Regions from separate parts of the Cytobacillus sp. SAFR-174 genome, predicted to be linked through region 1. Evidence: riboswitches for the same ligand, from Rfam matches in the RefSeq annotation. Region 1 holds a riboswitch; each other region holds the start of a gene.
What was found. Region 1 has a riboswitch for thiamine pyrophosphate ahead of ACTHRG_RS03395 (3-oxoacyl-ACP reductase). Riboswitches for the same ligand answer to the same signal wherever they lie in the genome.

Region 1 (4,751 bases):
CACCTCTTTGAAGTAATCGATGAAGCCTTTTTTCACACAGGCCCTAATGCCATTCACATTCCATGATATGAGTTTCATTGCAATTGTATCTCCTTACGAAAAAATCTGTATGAGTACAACATTACCATGGCTTTTCAATAATTGCATAGTAATAAACACTGATGCTTGAAAGGCAATCGAATACTGATTTTTTTATAAATGCCCAAAATTAATGGATATTTCTCATTACTGCTCCTTTTAGCTCCCTGGCTGATTTTTCCGGGGAATCCGCCTGGCTGATTGCCGTAATGACAGAGACACCGTCTGCTCCTGCGTCCATAATGGGAGGTGTGTTTTCAGAATGAATTCCCCCTATTCCTACAACAGGAATCTGGATATCAGCAGCTCTCAATTCCTTTAAAAAAGTAAGACCCTGAACGGCTTTGGCATCTTTTTTTGTGCTTGTCGGATAAATAGGGCCAATGCCCAGGTAATCTGCCCCCTGCCGGATTGCTGCTTCTGCTTCAAGCATATTATGCACGGAGACGCCAAGGATTTTGCTGCCGATTTTCCTGCGGACCACATCTGCCGGTTCATCCTCCTGGCCTATATGGACGCCATCTGCGTTGATACTAAGTGCCAATTCAATGTCATCATTTACAATAAAAGGAATATTGCTCTCTTTGCAGATTGCCTGAAGCCTTTTTGCAAGAGATTCCTTCTCTTTGCCGTGCAGGCATCCTGCACCTTTTTCACGGAATTGAAACAGGGATATGCCCCCTTTAATCGCTGACCGGAGAATATTTTCAGGCTTATAGCGGCAATTTACGGTCCCCATTATGAAATACACTTTAAGCCAGTTTCGTATTTGCTTAGGGTTAACTTCCATATATGAAGCTCTCCTTTTTCTTCAAATTATAAGCCCAATGATTGGTTGGTCCATGACTGCTGCCAATTCTTAAGTCATTTTCTATTGCTGCCTGAATAAATTGCTTTGCGCGATCAACAGCCTGTGGCACAGAAAGATCGTCAGCGAGGCCGGCTGTGATTGCAGCAGAAAAAGTGCAGCCTGTCCCATGTGTGTTGGCTGTTTGGATTCTATTACTCTTGAATTCGGTAAAACCTTCACCGTCAAATAATAGATCGGCAGCCATTTTTCCCTCCTCATGACCGCCCTTAATGATGACATGTTTCGCACCAAGCCTATACAGTTCTTTTGCTGCCTTCCGTTTATCATCCATTGAGCGAATGGCAGTGTCCGTTAAAACCTCCGCCTCGGGTATATTGGGTGTGATGACCATTGAGAGGGGAATCAGAAGCTTTTTCATCGCTAAAATGGCTTCAGTCTGCAGAAGGCTAGCTCCGCCCTTTGCAATCATCACCGGATCAATGACGATTTTGTTCCAGCCGTATTTCGCAATCTCCTTTGAAACCCTTTCGATAATCTCTGCACTGAAGAGCATTCCTGTCTTGACTGCATCCGGCCATAAATCCTCTCCAATGGATTGCAATTGGGACGCAACAGCATCTGGGGTCATTGGATAAACTCCCTGCACTCCCCTGGTGTTTTGGGCAGTTACGGCAGTTAACGCTGACATGCCGAAAACGCCGAGTTCCTGAAAGGTTTTTAAATCTGCCTGAATACCCGCACCGCCGCCGCTGTCTGATCCTGCTATGGTTAAGGCTTTATTCACCTTCATAGTTATTCCCCTCCTATCTGACTAAAAGAGCCGCGCAACTCAACATCTGCGGCTGAAATAGTATATAAGCTATTCAAGAACTCTATTTGGAAAGTGCCCGGGCCCCTGCCATCCGTTTTTTCTGCAGCGATTTCGGCGGCAGAGCCATACACGACCAATGAAGCAGCTGCCGCTTTTACTGGATCCTTTTCAACAGCAGCGAAAGCTCCAATGACAGAAGTCAAAAGACATCCGGCACCTGTTACTTTCGTTAACAGGGGATGGCCATTGTTGACCGTAAAAGTGGAATGTCCATCTGAAACGATGTCCTGTTTCCCTGTAATGACGGTGACTGCACCAAGTTTATTTGCTGCCGACTTTGCAAGATCTGAAGTGTTTCCTTCTGCTTCTCCGGCATCGACGCCCTTAATATTCCATTGCTGTCCTGCAGCATTGGCAATTTCTGCAGCATTGCCTCTTATGATGCTAATATCTAATTCTTCCATTATTCTATTGGCTGTTTCTGTTCGATAAGCTGTCGCGCCGGCACCAACCGGGTCAAAGATTACCGGCACACCATGCTGATTGGCAGACCTTCCTGCGATAAGCATACTTTTCACTTCTTTTTCAGTCAGTGTTCCCATGTTGAGAACCAGTGCCCCGGCGATTTTAGCCATATCACCCGCCTCTTCATGCGCATATGCCATTACAGGTGATGCCCCTATTGCCAGCAGGCCATTGGCAGTAAAATTGGTTACCACCACATTGGTGATATTATGTACCAGAGGGTTTGACTCTCTTACTTTATCTAATAGACTGCTAATCTCCTGAATATTCATTTAGAATCCTCCTTTAATTCATAACTAGTCCGCCATCCACAACCAAATTCTGTCCTGTAACTGCCCTTGCCCAGGGAGAGGCGAAGAAGACTATCGCATCTGCCACTTCTGCAGGATCTGTGACTTTTCTTAATGGAGTAGAGTTTTCGATAATTTCAAAGACTTCCTTAGAGGTCGAAGCACTGGCGTCTGTCGTTTTTAACAAACCGCCTGATACCATATTTGCAGTAATTCCATATTGGCCCAGCTCATTCGCCATATTTCTGGTGAAGCCTAATAAAGCAGCTTTGCTGGTCGTATAGTCATGATAGGGTACAACTGGATGCTGGAATAGGTTGGTGCCGACCGATATTATCCTGCCAAACTCCTGTTTTTTCATATCGTCAAGACCTGCCTGAACTGTGTTCAATGCTCCTAGAATTGCACCTTCCAGCTGATTTTTGTAATCGTCCCATTTAATTGTTTCTGCATCTTTTTTTGAAATAGGGTCAAATTGAAAATTCACAAGTGCATTATTGACTATGGTTGTAATGGGGGCTCCAAAGTGTTCCTTCGTTTTTTCATACATGGATTTCACTTGAACTCTGTCCCGAACATCAGCACGAATGGCAATGGCTGATTCGCCAATTTCCTTCTGCAGAGCATAGGCTTTTTCCTCGCTATGGAAATAGTTAATGACAATTCTCGCCCCTTCTCTCGCGAATGATTTTGCTGTTTCTTTGCCCAACCCTCTGCTGCTGCCTGTAATAATGACAATCTGATCGTTAAGATTCATAGAAAATCCTCCTTATTGATAGCCAATTCATTTGTTTTGAGAACAAAATAAAAACCAGATCCGAAATTGGACCTGGCTGAATAATCTAAGAGAAAGAACGTCGTTCCCCGCAATTACTACTTTCCTACGCTGGTATGATCCAGATCAGGTCCGAAGGGTAAAAAACAGTCCGGTTTCTTTCTCAGCCCGCGAGCATCGGGCACCCCTAGCAGTAAAACTATTAAGTTGGCTGTTTTTATCTTAGCCTGAAACGTGAAATCTGTAAAGTCTTGCAATTCTGCCTGTTCCTCTTTAATGTGTAAGTAGAAATACATAACTTGGAGGATTCAAATATGGCTGAACACCATTTTCATTTAAAAGCACATTGGCCTGGCCTTCGCAATGATGTGGGTGAAATTGAAACAGGCGGGCTTATAACTAAGGTATCTATCCCTCCGGAAATGAACGGTCCTGGAATCGGAACCAATCCGGATGAAATGCTTCTGGGGGCGGCGGCAACTTGTTATATTATTACCCTGGCAGCCATGATGGAACGCAGCCGGATTGAGAAAGATGACCTAACGATGGAATCCGTCGGTGTTGTGGATGTGACCAATGGTGTGATCACCTACAGGAAAATCATTCATCGGCCGGTTATCGTACTGAAGGCAGATGCCGATGAAAAGCACCTTGCACTTGCCCGAAAGCTTGCACAAAAAGCTGAAGCATCCTGCATGATTTCAAGGGCAATTAAAGGGAATGTAGAAGTCAAATTAGAGGAAACCATTCTTAGGTCAATGAAGTAAACCAAAAAACCGGCATGATAGCCGGTTTTTGTTCCCTATAGGGCCCATTTTCGGATTGCCTGTGCAACACCGGATTCATCATTGGTTCCCGTCACAGCATCGGCTGTTTCTTTCACGATTTCCTGGGCATTTCCCATTGCTACTCCCCAGCCTGATTCCTCAATCATGGCAATATCGTTCAAGCTGTCTCCCATGGCCATTACATTTTCCATTGAAATGCCAAGAATCTCTGTTACCTTCTGGATCGCTTTCGCTTTATTGATGCCCAGAGCATTGACTTCAATATTGGTTAAGCTTGAGTTAGTAATTTCCAAATCGCCTTTTGACTGCAGCTCGTTATGAATCAGTTCCCTGACTGCATCATCTGATATATCAAATCCAAATTTGAGCCACTCATGGTCATGGATATTCTCCGGCATTTCGTTGTTCCATACCCGTTCGCAGCTGGTGGCCCAGAAATTGGTTTTATGTGACTGTGATAAGTTCCACATCCATTCCATAACTTTGGAATCAACGGGAGCTCTAGAAATTGATTCTCCATCAGGGCCGAATATTTCACTGCCATTAACCGTGATTAAATAGGAGTTTAATTCCAGGGAATCGGCATGATCGCCTGCTGTGAGCCTTGATCTTCCGGTGCTCAAAATGACTTCGATTCCTTTCTCCTTCGCCTCTTTTATGGCTGCACGGTTCT
Region 2 (4,751 bases), on a different contig from region 1:
GCCTTTTTTTACTGAAAAACTAATATTTCTTAGCAAGTCCTTACCAGCTTTATTAAAAGATAGGTTCTCTGCTGATAGGATGATCTGCTCTTCAAGAGCTTGGTGTTTGTTCTTCCGGTTGTCTAAATTCTGAAGTGCGCTAAAGGGATTTGCAAATCCGGCGATTAATTCCCGATCAGTTAACGGGAGTTTTTCCCCTTTGTAAATACCTTCTTTTTTTCCTGATAGGCCGGCTCTAACCGCGCTTGGCAGCCAGATGCCCTCATGCAGAAGTTCTTCTGCATATTGATTAAAGCATTCTGCGGTGCTTCCATTAAATAAAATTTCGCCATCCCGGTTTAGCACCACGCAGCGGTCGGTCAAATCAATCCAATCATCCAGCCTGTGCTCAATTATTAGAAGAGAAAATGCCTGGTTCTCTTTAAGCTCTTTGATGATGCGGGTAAGTTCATAGCTTGAAGCAGGGTCCAGATTTGCTGTCGGTTCGTCCAAAATCAGGATATCCGGTTTTAATGATAAAACACATGCCAGTGCAAGCTTTTGCTTTTGGCCCCCGGAAAGAGTGTGGATTAAGGAATGTTTATATGGCAAAAGATGAACAAGCTCCAATGCTTCATCAATCTTACTCTCTATTTCTTCAGGAGGTGTTTTCAAATTCTCAAGCCCAAATGCCAGCTCATCCTCGACTGTGGTCATGCAAAATTGGCTTTCAGGGTCCTGAAACACAATGCCAATGTGCTGATTAATTTCGCCAGGGCCGAACTCTTCCATCATCTTTCCTTTGAATGAAATAGTCCCGTCCAATTTGCCATCAACGGCCTCGGGATACAACTTATTTAAGCAGAAAGCAAGTGTGCTTTTTCCCGAGCCGCTTGGGCCCAATAATAGAACTGCTTCCCCTGGATAAAGGCTGAATTGCACATTTTTTATAATTGGTTTTTTCACATCTTCATACCTGAAGGAAAGCTGTTCAGTTATTAATATATGCCGGTTATCCTGTAATTCCATTTTCCGGTTTTCCCCTTTTCAGCTCTTTTCCAATTGGAAAGCTGTTCAATGCCCCGGTTTTCGCAAGGCTCTCGCTCAGCCATTTGCCCAGCAATCCAGCTAGTAAAGCACCGCTGATCAGCCTCACAAAAAACATAGCCGTTACATAACCGGGTGAGAGGGCCGTATAGCCGGAAATGAAATAGCCCCAAATAAAACTAGTAACAGAAGAACCCATGCCTGCAGCAATTAAAACCCATGTCCGGTAATTATTCCATTTCGTGGCCGCAAAAACAGCTTCCGCTCCAATCCCCTGAATCATCCCTGACAGAATCAGACGGGGACCAACTGCGTTGCCGATCATGACTTCAATGGCTGCAGCGATGGTTTCCGATAAAAAGGCTGCACCGGGTTTTCTGATTATGTACGCTGCGATGATCGAAACAATAAACCAAATGCCAAAAATAAGATCATAGCCAATTAAGCCGAACATTCCATATAGCACGTTGCCAAAGTGCATGAACACCAGGTAAACAACTGCAAACACAACTGCGAGTACAGACAGGACAATGACCTCACGAAGCTTCCACTTGTCGAGCATATTACTCAGCCCCCTTTTTGGAAGGACTATTGGCTGACATATTCACCGTCATAACAATATGCGTAGAAGCGCTTTTCTTGCAATTTTCAAAAGCATCCTCAAGTGTTTTAAACACAGCGTGTGCATCTCCATCTAGTCTTGAAGCATAATGCACCCCTTTAGTAAAAGTTCCCCGATTCGCTGCGAGCTCGACCTGGTCCATAATAACGTTCATGTAATCAGGAATACCCATCGGATAAAGGGCGAACTGGACAGCGACTTCCTGGCTGATCCCTGCTGCTGATTCTTCATTCGCCCGTTCCTCATTTTCAGCAAGATAAGCATCGCCTGCAGTATCACCGGGACATCCATTTGAAAAAGTGCCGTTAAACACTACATGGTCTCCATGCTTAACTGCTTCAAGATAAATAGCTTTGACCACATCGAAAACATGAATAGACCTGCCTCGCACACAGGTGCTCACATCATCTGTTTCCATCCATACCTTACTCTTGTCCACTTCTTTTAGAGCTGATAAAATAACATCTGCAAACCTGTCAGTCATTGGGTAAATTGAAAACCTGCACCCTGTAATTTCACTAGTTCCACATAAAAAATTTCCCTGCATTTTGCCATCCTCCTAGTAATAATGAAAATAAAAAACTGCATTCCCATAAGGAAATGCAGTTGAATGTATCAATACACTAGAATGATAGCCGTTCACCTGCACTTCCCCACGCTGGTATTATCCAGATCGGGTGATAAGAGTCAGAACGGATTGTTCTTCTCAGCCAAAAAGCTCCCCTAGTGCAAAACTTGGATATGCAGTTTTTTTATGACTCCATCTTAATACGGAGCAAACAAAATGTAAATGAATAATTTATCATTTTTATATCTCATGATCGGAAAATCATTAAGATCTTAAGCTATGAAAATATATTTCCACATTGTCCATGTTATGTTCTAATCAAGTCCTTCCCTTCATAAAAGTGTAATAGGACAATTTTACACCGAGAATAGGGGGCAAATTGGATGATATACAGAATGCTTGCTTTAAACATAGACGGAACACTACTCCAATCAAATGGAAGACTTCATAAATCAACAAAAGAAGCGATAGAATATGTGCAGCAAAAGGGGATCTATGTAACACTTGTTACGTCCAGAAGCTTTCCATCCGCGAAAAAAGTGGCTAAAGCATTGAAAATCAATTCTTTGCTGGTCACCCACAGGGGGGCATATATTGCAGCTTCCCAGGAAAAGCCGATCTTTGTAAAAAGGATTCAAGAAGATGAAACGTTTGAAATCGTGCGCCTGCTTGAAGGCTTTACCTGTCAAATCAGGCTGGTGCACGAAAAATATTCCCTTGCCAACAAAACGAAGCTCAATACCAATATGCTTGCTAAAACTGTTTTTACAACCGGTGATCCCATTTTTTATTCCCAGCAGTTTGTGGATTCATTAAGTGACACCATTTTAGATGAGCCTGTTACACCGCCGAAAATTGAAGTGTACTTTGAAGATAAAGAAGACCTTGAGGATGCTAAGACAGCCATTTGGGGCATGTTTGAAAATGTGGAAGTCATTAAACTGAATGATCTGAGGATGGACATTGTTCCTGCCGGAGTTTCAAAGCTGAATGGTTTGCTCTATTTATGTGAGCACCTTGGGATTTCCAGAAATCAAATGGTCGTTATAGGAGATTCTGGAGATGATCTGGAAATGATTGAAGCCGCCGGTCTGGGTGTGGCAATGGGCAATGCCCCGGCAGAAGTAAAAAAAGCAGCAGACTGGCTGACACGATCCAATGACCAGAGCGGCGTAAGCTACATGGTTAAAGAACATTTCCGCAAACAGCATCCAATCGATTTCCTGAAGAAAATGAATCTGTTAAAATAAAATGAATGAAAGAGAGTCCAGTCAGGCAGATGGGCTCTCTTTTTGATTCAGGCATTGGATAAAGAGAAAGAGAAAAAGAGAGGGAAATAAACAAAGCGATCCAATGGGATTCACTTCCCTGATATTGACCTTGTTTCCCCATTTCTGTACACTAAAAGGAGTTTGTCAACATGAATAATAAAGACTCTGCAGCTGCCGTCAGTGAGATGAAACACCGGCAGATTTATTATATTTTCTAAAAAAAGGTGATAGATTTGAACATTTCAATTTTAGGCATACAGGATGAACGGTTCCATCGGCCGCTTCGGCTGATCGGGAACCTCTTTTTTGAAGAATGTGAAGTGGTGCTTGGTAAGAATGCTGCAGCAGATTTGACAATTTCTTTTCAGCTTGAGCAAGGAGATCGCATTAAAGCCATTGCAAAGCTTACTGATAAAGACAGCAGGAACCTTACAGCCAATTTTGAAAAGGAATTTGTTCCGGCTGAGTCAGAAAAAGAGACTTTCAGGCAAGTTAAGAATGCAGTATCACATGTATACCTGACTGTTTTGCAGGACTGGACTGGCATTACTCAAAAGTGGGGGATTCTGACCGGAGTCCGTCCCACAAAATTGCTTCACCGTGCCATGCAGAATCAGACACCTCTCAAGGAAGCTCATCAGCAGCTGAAGGAAGAGTACTTGATAACAGATGAAAAAATTCAGCTTATGCAGAATATTGTTGACCGGCAGCTTGCTGTTGTGCCGGATCTTTATGACCTAAAAAATGAGGTAAGCATATATATTGGCATTCCGTTCTGCCCGACAAAGTGCGCGTATTGTACTTTTCCTGCCTATGCGATTAATGGCAGGCAGGGTTCTGTTAACTCATTTCTTGGCGGCCTTCATTTTGAAATGAGCAAAATTGGTGTTTGGCTAAAAGAAAATAATGTAAAAATCACCACTGTCTATTATGGCGGAGGGACCCCGACAAGCATTACGGCAGAAGAGATGGATATGCTTTATGAGGAAATGTATGAATCTTTTCCAGATGTAGAAAACATTCGGGAGGTCACTGTGGAAGCAGGCCGTCCGGATACGATTACACCTGAAAAGCTTGAAGTGCTTAAAAAATGGAATATTGACCGTATCAGCATCAATCCTCAGTCCTATATTCAGGAGACCTTGAAAGCGATTGGCCGTCACCACACAGTAGAAGAAACCGTGGATAAATTCCATTTGGCCCGTAATATGGGCATGAACAATATCAATATGGATTTGATCATTGGATTGCCTGGAGAAGGTGT
Region 3 (4,751 bases), on a different contig from region 1:
TTATCATCATCATCATCTTTAGTGAGATCACGGGTAGATTTCTTAAATTCTTTTAAGGTCTCCCCGAATGCTCTCCCTATTTCAGGAAGTTTTTTAGGACCAAAAATAATAAGAGCAAGAACCAGGATGAGAATTAAGCCTGGAATACCGATGTTTGATAACATGCTGAACACTCCTTATATATCATATCGCTTGAAACAGCAGTAATCATGTTCATTGTCCATTATAGGGGATTGACTCAAAAAATCATAGTATGAGGGCTATTTTTATGAATCTTCATTCTCCCGCTGTTTAAAAGCACGATCAAGTTCTTTGAGAACCTCACCAATTTTGCGCTCATGGATCACCTCATCAGCATAAAAGTCAAAATCAGTGGGTTCCATATTAATAATCACCAGTTTTGCTCCGTTTTGTTTTGCTATCAGCGGAAACTGATTGGCTGGTGTCACAGTCAGGGATGATCCCAGAACAATAAATAATTCTGCCTTTTCTGATTCTGCCGCTGCAAAATCTAAAGCCTGCTCAGGCAGCATTTCCCCAAACAGAACTACTGAAGGACGAAGCAGCCCCCCGCAATTACATTGAACGTGTCCATGCAAATATCCCTCGCTCGGGAACTCTTTTTTGCATTTCTGGCAATGGAGTGTCTGCAGATTCCCATGAAGCTCTGATACATTTTCACTTCCCGCCAGCCGATGAAATCCATCCACATTCTGGGTGATAATACTCTTTAAAATGCCTCTCTTTTCCCAATCAGCAAGAATATAGTGGCCTTTATGGGGGCTGCACTCCTTAAGCCCGATTACCCGGTGCCGATAAAATTCTATAAACTCCTTCACATTTTCATTCAATGCTTCAGTACTGGCAATTTTCCCAGGGTCTTTCCCGTTCCATAAGCCATTATTGGCTGACCTGAAATCAGGCAGCCCGCTTTCCGTTGACATTCCTGCTCCAGATAGTATTACTGTATAATTTGATTCCTTCAGCCATTTCTCAAGCACAAATACCAGCTCCCACTAAAATATTGTCACAGCTTTGAAGGCTGTTTCCATTTTTTTCTCCTGTTTAAATGTTTATGTCATGTCCGGTATGCGGTAAATAATAGATTATAATTGTTTATACGAATTATCAATATAGGAGTGATGGCTATGCCTGAAATAGAAACGAAAGACTATAAGGACGGCTATAAAAAATTTTCTTCCAGAGCAAAACGCTATGCGGATGATCCTGAAAAAACAAAAGGCCTGCTAAAAAAGGCTACACTTAAAGCTGAGAAAAACAAATCTTCGTTAAGTGATATATGGGAAAAGTTTCAGCTGCTGATCGATTTAGTTAAGGCATGGTCAAAAGGCGATTACCGGCATATCTCCAAAAAATCAATTATCTTTATTATTGCATCCATCCTATACTTTGTCTCTCCTATCGACCTGGTTCCAGACTTTTTAATTGGAATGGGTATCCTCGATGATGCAGCAGTACTTGGTTTTGCCGTCAGTCAGATTACAGGTGAACTTGAGAAATTCAAAACATGGAAAGAGAGCCGGACTATTGAAATGAAATAATTTTCAAATGGTGCCCATTTTGATAATGTCTGCTATAATAAATCATGGAAAGTATTCATGCCTGTTAAAATTAAATAGCAAGAAATGTAGGGGAACCGGTGTGCCGGTTGAGACTTCATCCTTAAGATGCTGACCCTTTGAACCTGATCTGGCTAATACCGGCGTAGGGAACATATTCTTAAACAAAAATAAATTGTTTTTTATATGCGTCCCGGTATTATGCCGGGGCGTTTTTTATTTTCTGGGCAGACTAATATCAACTTTCCTTACTACATAAAGCTTTTTTGGGAGGTTTCTGTATGAAAAAGTGTATAGCAGTTATTTCTGCGATGCTGCTGTTATCCGGCTGTGCCGGCAGCGGCCAGGATGCTAAGACTGGAAATGAAGATCCAGGCAGCAAACAAGAATTGAAAGAAGTTACTGTCGTACTGGATTGGACGCCAAATACCAATCATACCGGCTTATATGCCGCAAAAGAAAAAGGCTATTTTAAAGAAGAAGGGCTCGATGTCGAGATTATCATGCCAGGTGAAGCAGGTGCAGATCAATTGACGGCATCAGGCAAGGCTGATTTCGGTGTCAGCTATCAGGAAAGCATCACGGAAGCCCGTGTACAGGGTGTGCCGCTGGTATCAATAGCGGCTGTCATTCAGCACAACACTTCCGGTTTTGCATCCCCTGCTGAAAAAAACATTAAATCACCGAAAGACTTTGAAGGAAAAACGTATGGCGGGTGGGGAGCTCCTGTAGAAAAATCAGTAATTGACTCCCTAATGAAGAAGGAAAATGCCGATGCTGATAAGGTATCAATTGTGAACATGGGAGATGCAGACTTTTTTACAGCGGTTAAAAGAGATATAGACTTCGCATGGATTTATTACGGATGGACAGGTGTAGAAGCTGAGCTTCGGGGGGAAAAGATTAACATGGTCTACCTCACAGACTACTCAGAAAAACTGGATTACTACACGCCTGTTCTGGCAACGAGTGAAAAAATGATTGCAGATGATCCGGATACTGTCAAAGCATTTGTAAAAGCTGCAGCCAAAGGATATGAATTTGCAATCGGCCAGCCTGAGGAAGCAGCTGATATTTTGTTAAAGAATGCTCCTGACCTGGACAGCGAACTGGTCAAAAAGAGCCAGGAGTGGCTATCCCCGCGCTATCAGGACGATGCTGCCAGATGGGGAGAACAAAAGCTTGAGGTCTGGGAAAACTATGCAGACTGGATGCATGAAAATGGTCTTTTAGATAAAGAATTAGATGCCGGCAAAGCATTTACAAATGATTTCCTGCCGGAATAAGGAGAGTTTATGAAATGGCAAACGCACTTGTAAGCATTCAAATCATTCCAAAAACTAAAGATGGGGAAAGTGTTATCCCGTACGTTGATGAAGCAATCAGTGTCATTCAGCAATCCGGTGTTAAGTTCGAAGTGCATCCACTCGAAACAACGATGGAAGGCGATTTAGAACATTTATTGAAAATCATTGCTGATATGAACAGAAAAATGATTGAAAAAGGAAGCAGCAATGTAATCTCACAGGTTAAGATTCTCTATCAGCCCGATGGAATTGAAATGAGTGATTTAACGGAGAAGTACCGTCCATGATCAATGTATTCAGAAAAGGGTGGAGGCCGGCTGCGGTTCTCCTCCTTTTATTCATTCTTTGGGAAGTGGCGGTAAATCTGGCAGAGGTCCCTGTCTGGCTCCTGCCTCCCCCGACCGATATCATTCAGGAGGGGGTTTTAGGCTGGGATGGATTCCGCCCGCATCTTCAATCGACAGTCCTGCTTTCATTATGGGGATTTGCCATTGGCACTGTCATCGGATTGCTTACAGCTGTAATATTGCACTTATTACCTTTTATAAGGGAGTCTGTTTACCCGCTTCTCATCCTTTCACAAAATGTGCCAATAATTGTTCTGGCTCCTTTACTGGTTGTATGGTTTGGATTTGGCATACTTCCAAAACTTATTGTCATTACGCTGGTATGCTTCTTCCCCATTACTGTTGCAGCATTGGATGGTTTTCGGCAAACTCCGGCAGATCTCAGGCATTATATGCTGATGGCTGGAGCCGGCAGAGGACAGCTGTTTTGGAAGCTTGAGCTTCCCCATTCCCTTCCATCTTTATTTTCCGGGCTAAAGATCTCTGCAACCTATAGTGTGATGGGTGCTGTAATATCTGAATGGCTCGGAGCTAAAGCCGGAATAGGGGTATATATGACTTTAGCCTCTTCTTCCTTTCGGACAGACCGCGTTTTTGTAGCCATACTTGCGATTATGCTGTTAAGTTTGCTGCTTTTTGGAGGTATATTACTGTCAGAACGTTTGCTTATTAAATGGAAGTCCAGGGAGAGTGGCAGGAAATGATACAATTATCGGTTAATTCTCTAACGAAAAGTTTTGACTCAAATCTGGTTTTAAGCAATTTGAGTTTTCAAGTAAATGAAGGAGAGTTTGTTTCGATTTTAGGTCCATCAGGCAGCGGAAAGAGCACTATCTTTAACCTGATTGGCGGGATGCTTCTGCCTGATGAAGGGTCCATAATGCTTCAAAATGCCGAAATCACCGGCAAACGCGGGTCAATTAGCTATATGCCCCAGACACCTTCCCTGATGCCATGGAGAACTATCCTTCAGAATGTTCTGCTTGGCCAGGAAATTATGGGGAAAGCCGATCCGGAAACTGCCAGAAAAATGCTTCAAAAAGCGGGACTCGGTGACTATGAAAATGCATTTCCACATGAATTATCAGGAGGCATGAAGCAAAGGGCCGCCTTCATCCGGGCACTATTAAGCCCGCAGCCAATCATACTGCTGGATGAACCTTTTTCAGCTTTGGATGAACTTACCCGTCTTGATATGCAAAAATGGCTTCTCGATATTTGGAATGAACATAAGCCGACGATTCTGTTTGTCACTCACAATATCGAAGAAGCCATTTACCTCTCTGATCGAATATTAATACTCGGCAGCAAGCCTGCTAAAGTGGTTCAAGAATTTAAAGTTCCTTTTGGGCGGCCGCGAATGGAGGGAATTTTCCTGGATAAAAATTTCCTTGAATGCAAAAGAAGCATCCATCTTGCGCTGAAAAATCATTAGGAGGCAACAGCATGGATAATTATATTGATGCCCATATTCATCTTGATAAGTACAGCGATATTGATTTAGAAAAAATGTTTCA
Region 4 (4,751 bases), on a different contig from region 1:
GGAGCATCCAAAAGAACCCTGCCGGGAGCAGACAGGCGATGAGAAACCCGGCTGTATTTATGGTAATTCTCCTGCCTCCTGGCATCTCACGGTCCCACTTTCGCCACTCGTCAACCAAAAAGAAAAGAACCGCAGCAATTACTGCATAATAAGCAAACCCTTCCACAATAAAATAAGTCACAGCAGCTAAAAAGGTATGTATAAATGCAGATGCCGGGAATCGCCATACTGCCAGATTTCTGGTTAGAAACTCAGAAAGCAGTGAAACCGGAATGCCGTATATAACATTTCCGAATAAACAGTACAAAAAAACCACGATCAGGAAAAAAGAAAACAGTTCCCCCTCAGAAAAGAAAAAGAGAAGCCAAAATCCAAAGGTAAAAAGAATGGAAGCCTGCAGGGCCGTTTTTATTTTTGATCCCAGCATTGATATAAATTCCCTCCCTTTATATTGTGATTAATTTCACATATATACAGCATACAAACAAGGCATTTCCCATACTCCCTATATAAAGTTGCGCAGAAGGAATGTGGGGAGGCCTGCTCCCCTACCTGACAGACCCGGCCTCAATGACTTCTATTGCCCATTCAACTCCTTCTTCTGCCATTTTTTCCGAAGGGTTTGTGTGTGGTGTGTACTCCATGACAAAAAATACACCCTCACATTCCGTTGCTAAAAAATCCATCAGCTTCTTAATTTTATGATGCCCATCATTCTCATGAGATGGATGCACAGGCACCCAAATATATTTATCGCCCTGGTATTCAATGTTATGTAAATGAACAACTCTTACAAACCCGGACCATTTTTCTATATAATTTATGGCCTTCTCCCCTGCGGCTAATATATAATCCCCGATATCAACACAAAGGCCAAGTCCGTATTTCCTCCATGTCTCTACAGGAAAATGGTCAAGATATTGAATTCCTGCTGGCGATTGCTTGAATCCCACTTTAGGTTCACACACAATCATAATCCCATATTTTCTCTGAAGAGCACTGAGTTTCTTGAGTCCCTCCTCAATGATCTCTGCCGGATTCCCACTTGTTTCCTTTTTAAAGTAAGGAAAGTGCACCAATATGTATTCAGCACCAAGCCGGGACATCCTTTCCACTTCCGCCTCTAACTGGATCCAGGCTTCCTCTGGATTCATACTGACCTTTTCCAGAAGATCGTATTTGCTTTGTCCCCGGAAAAGAGGCGAATGAAGACCAAAGCTTTTGTTTGTTTTGCCCAGCAATTCAATAAAGCATTGAAAGGATTCCTCATCTTGAAATTCCCCTATCTCAATATGCGGCAAATAACTTTTAAAAAGTTTATGAAACAGCTTGCTGTCTGACAAAATGACGCTTCCTGATACCCCTATTTTATGAACCATTATATCCCCTCTCTTATGAATTGTTATAACAATCTTATCATACCTTCATGTAACTTATTGGGAAATAATGCCGTCTATTCAGTAAAATAGGTGAGGTGTACTTTATGTTTAAAAAGGTATTTACATCAATAATTGGAGTAATGTTATTATTCATTCTTTTTTTCCGGAGCGGAATTATTCTGGATTCCATCGGCATTCATTTTGGAAATCCAATTGCAAAGAAACTGGAGGTGCCCTCTGATTACTCACAGGCCGATTCAAATCAAAACGGCATTGCTGATCCGCTTGATATGGTCCAGACAGCCAGAAAAGAAGTGGAACAGCGCACGCCATATAAAAGTGCCTACTATGCGGGAGGCTATCCGCCCGATGGCGAAGGTGTCTGTACAGACGTGATATGGAGAGGATTCCAAGGAGCTGATGTAATCATAAAGGATCTTATTGATCAGGATATCGCCGGGAATACGGACTTGTATTCAAGAGTCCAGGGCAAGCCTGACCCGAACATTGATTTCAGAAGGGTGCCAAACCAGAATATCTTTTTTAGCCGGTTCGCAATGTCATTAACAACAGAACTGATTCCAGGAGATGTTAAGAACCTTAAGCAATGGCAGCCGGGTGACATCGTGGTTTTTCTTTCCCCTAAATTCGACCATGCGGCAATCATATCTGACAAGCGGACGAAGGATGGCATTCCATACGTGATACATAACTCCACACCATTTGCAGCAGAAGTAAAACTATCTTCTTTTAAGACTCCCATTACCGCTCATTACAGATGGGATTTTGAAAAAACGCCTGCGCTGCCATAAAGCAGATGCAGGCGTTTTTCTTATCTTACTGCCGCCGGACTGCCCGCCGGCCACTCTTCGCAGGTATAAGCCATCTCCCAGAAGCCAAGCTCCAGCTGGCAGCTTTTTCGGAAAGCGTCCTTCATTCGCTGCCTTTCTTCCGGTGATGCCGCATCAGCAAGCTCATCCAAACGGTTTCTCATATTCATGGTCACAGCTTCGACCCTTAAATTTGCATAAAAAGAGATCCACGGATAAAACGGATGGTTCTCATCTGGCTCATATTGCTTCATGAGCTCAAGCCCAATCTCCCAATAAGTCCATGGACAAGGCAATAATGCAGAAAGGATTTCACCCATGCCGCCTGTGTGGGCATGATACATCATGTGCTTAACATAATGATCAGCTGTTGGCGGGAGCGGATAACCCTGCAATGCTTCGTAATCCACGCCAATCTGCTGGCAAAAATTATGGTGGGGATGTACTTCGCTGTTCAATACGAATTCTATTTGCTGATTAAAATAAGCAATATCCTTACGCTCTGCAGACTTTGAAATGGCAATCCCATAAATATGCATGAACGCATTCAAATACTCAAAGTCCGCTTTAATGTAATGAGCCAGTGCCTCTTTCGGCACATCCCCTCTCCCGATACCCTGGACAAATGGATGTTCAAATATCAGCTGAAACAAATCTTCATTTTCCTTGCGCAGTATCTCTGAAAAAGTCATAAAAAATAGCCTCCTTAATTAAATACAGAAGCTGCCGGGGAAAAAGCATGAGGATTTATATTGAGGTCCTCACTGCTTCCCTGCGCTGGCATTATCCAGATCAGGTTCCAAGGGACAAAGGAAAAGCTCCTTATCTCAGCCGTAGCGCCCCTAGCAGTTTTCTCACATTATTAATTATTTTTTATCGATTGTCTAACTTGATGTTTTCGCTCATAAATTTTGAATTTTGCCCATAACTCTTGAAAATGCTCATAAAGTCAGGTTGCTATGCTGCACTCGCTTACCTGCTTACTCAACTAGCTTTACCAGCCCAAAATCATCACATATTCTGAACCAAATTCTTCTCTTTAACCTTCGCTAATACTATCCAGCCTATCGACGCACCGGCAATGCTGCTGACCAGAAACGGCGGCACAAAGAAGAATGCACCAGCTGCACTGCCCATGAGAAACTTTGCGTATGGAACGGCAAACAATGCACCGATTATGCCGGTGCCCACCACCTCTCCCACTACAGCCCATATTTTCCGGCCGAATTTCAAATAAAGGACACCAGCCAAAAACGCACCGATCATGCCGCCTGGAAACGCAAGCAGCGTCCCGAATCCAAGCAGATTACGAAGCAAAGCAATCATAAAAGCGACGCCTGCTGCAGGCAAGGGGCCAAGCGTCACCGCGGCCAATACATTCACCGCATGCTGGACCGGATAGGCTTTGGCTATACCTGCCGGGAACCAGAGCAAATGGGATCCCAGTGTCCCAATCGCCGTAAATAAAGCCATAGTAGTTAACAATCGGGTTCTTTTCATCTAAACCTCCTTTCTAAAAGGGCAGCCTGATTGCTTATCAGGATGAGAAGTATGTATACAAAAAGGCCGGATCCCCACAAAGGACCCGGCTTGGTTTAAGTATATGAATCGACAGATTGTCAAATCCTACTTCCCTCCGCTGGCATTAACCAGATCAGGTCCATAAGAGTCGGAAAGCTATAAGCGCTTTCCTCTCAGCCCGCACATTCGGGGCACCCCTAGTAGTTACATAGATATTTAATTTGATAAGCTGTTTCAAGCTTAACAAATTATTCCGGCACTGTCATCAAACTTTTAACTTATATACTTTTCCTGATGCACTGGATTAAGCGCTCTTCAATTTCTGCTGCGAAGCTTTGAACAGATTCGTCATTGATTAGCTCAATCATACTTGTCGGCTTAGGCATCCCAATTTTCGTTTTGCCCTTGTCTTCATAAACGACAATTTTACAAGGCAGGAAGTAGCCGGCCATTTTATTCTGTGTTAAAACGCGATGTGCTTCATTCGGATTACAAACCTCTAACACATGGAATGCCTCGTTATATTCCAGGCCTTTTTCCTGCAGCTTCTCCTGAACATTAAACTGCCATAGAACTCCAAACTTTTCGTCCTTCAGACTTCCTTCCAGTGAGGATATCGCTTCTTCAATTGATTTTTCGGTTTCAGCTGTGTAATCGAACATGACTGCATCTCCTTTAGTATTGGCATATTAATCATGTACCCCTATAGGTATAGTAATAAACACAGTCTTAACTGTCAACATGCCAAGCTTTTGTTAGAATGCTTTATCGAATTAACTGCAGACCAGCAATATCCTTTAAGCTCCCCACCCCTGCCAGAGAAAGCGACACTTTTGTTTCTTCTATAAAGTTGGCAAGCACTTTTTCAACTCCATCCTCCCCGCCAATGGCCAAGCCGTACACATACGGCCGTCCCAGACAAACGGCGTCAGCTCCAAGTGCCAGAGCTTTAACCACATCTGAACCTCGTCGAATGCCGCTGTCAAACAATACTGGAATCCTTCCTTTAACTTCCTTCGCG

Region 2: linked by a shared signal. The riboswitch ahead of ACTHRG_RS15390 (YkoF family thiamine/hydroxymethylpyrimidine-binding protein) and the one ahead of ACTHRG_RS03395 (3-oxoacyl-ACP reductase) in region 1 are both predicted to bind thiamine pyrophosphate.
Region 3: linked by a shared signal. The riboswitch ahead of ACTHRG_RS00120 (ABC transporter substrate-binding protein) and the one ahead of ACTHRG_RS03395 (3-oxoacyl-ACP reductase) in region 1 are both predicted to bind thiamine pyrophosphate.
Region 4: linked by a shared signal. The riboswitch ahead of tenA (thiaminase II) and the one ahead of ACTHRG_RS03395 (3-oxoacyl-ACP reductase) in region 1 are both predicted to bind thiamine pyrophosphate.

Annotation. Positions count from the first base shown of each region.
Region 1 covers NZ_JBQCMZ010000002.1:227,296-232,046, reverse strand. Annotated here, with positions in the region: gene ACTHRG_RS03415 (exodeoxyribonuclease III) at 1-78, opposite strand, end outside; gene thiE (thiamine phosphate synthase) at 209-868, opposite strand; gene thiD (bifunctional hydroxymethylpyrimidine kinase/phosphomethylpyrimidine kinase) at 858-1,679, opposite strand; gene thiM (hydroxyethylthiazole kinase) at 1,682-2,497, opposite strand; gene ACTHRG_RS03395 (3-oxoacyl-ACP reductase) at 2,511-3,272, opposite strand; TPP riboswitch at 3,377-3,489, opposite strand; gene ACTHRG_RS03390 (OsmC family protein) at 3,605-4,057, shown strand; gene ACTHRG_RS03385 (Cof-type HAD-IIB family hydrolase) at 4,093-4,751, opposite strand, start outside.
Region 2 covers NZ_JBQCMZ010000015.1:3,354-8,104, reverse strand. Annotated here, with positions in the region: gene ACTHRG_RS15400 (ABC transporter ATP-binding protein) at 1-1,008, opposite strand, end outside; gene ACTHRG_RS15395 (ECF transporter S component) at 992-1,588, opposite strand; gene ACTHRG_RS15390 (YkoF family thiamine/hydroxymethylpyrimidine-binding protein) at 1,590-2,195, opposite strand; TPP riboswitch at 2,282-2,383, opposite strand; gene ACTHRG_RS15385 (Cof-type HAD-IIB family hydrolase) at 2,600-3,466, shown strand; gene ACTHRG_RS15380 (coproporphyrinogen III oxidase) at 3,721-4,751, shown strand, end outside.
Region 3 covers NZ_JBQCMZ010000001.1:19,201-23,951, reverse strand. Annotated here, with positions in the region: gene tatA (twin-arginine translocase TatA/TatE family subunit) at 1-164, opposite strand, end outside; gene ACTHRG_RS00130 (NAD-dependent deacylase) at 267-1,001, opposite strand; gene ACTHRG_RS00125 (YkvA family protein) at 1,149-1,562, shown strand; TPP riboswitch at 1,641-1,749, shown strand; gene ACTHRG_RS00120 (ABC transporter substrate-binding protein) at 1,862-2,866, shown strand; gene ACTHRG_RS00115 (thiamine-binding protein) at 2,881-3,174, shown strand; gene ACTHRG_RS00110 (ABC transporter permease) at 3,171-3,938, shown strand; gene ACTHRG_RS00105 (ABC transporter ATP-binding protein) at 3,935-4,669, shown strand; gene ACTHRG_RS00100 (TatD family hydrolase) at 4,681-4,751, shown strand, end outside.
Region 4 covers NZ_JBQCMZ010000010.1:100,330-105,080, reverse strand. Annotated here, with positions in the region: gene ACTHRG_RS12265 (DUF6843 domain-containing protein) at 1-427, opposite strand, end outside; gene ACTHRG_RS12260 (TIM barrel protein) at 549-1,379, opposite strand; gene ACTHRG_RS12255 (DUF1287 domain-containing protein) at 1,484-2,191, shown strand; gene tenA (thiaminase II) at 2,212-2,901, opposite strand; TPP riboswitch at 2,962-3,063, opposite strand; gene thiW (energy coupling factor transporter S component ThiW) at 3,221-3,709, opposite strand; TPP riboswitch at 3,824-3,939, opposite strand; gene ACTHRG_RS12240 (DUF302 domain-containing protein) at 4,009-4,392, opposite strand; gene ACTHRG_RS12235 (alpha-hydroxy-acid oxidizing protein) at 4,496-4,751, opposite strand, start outside.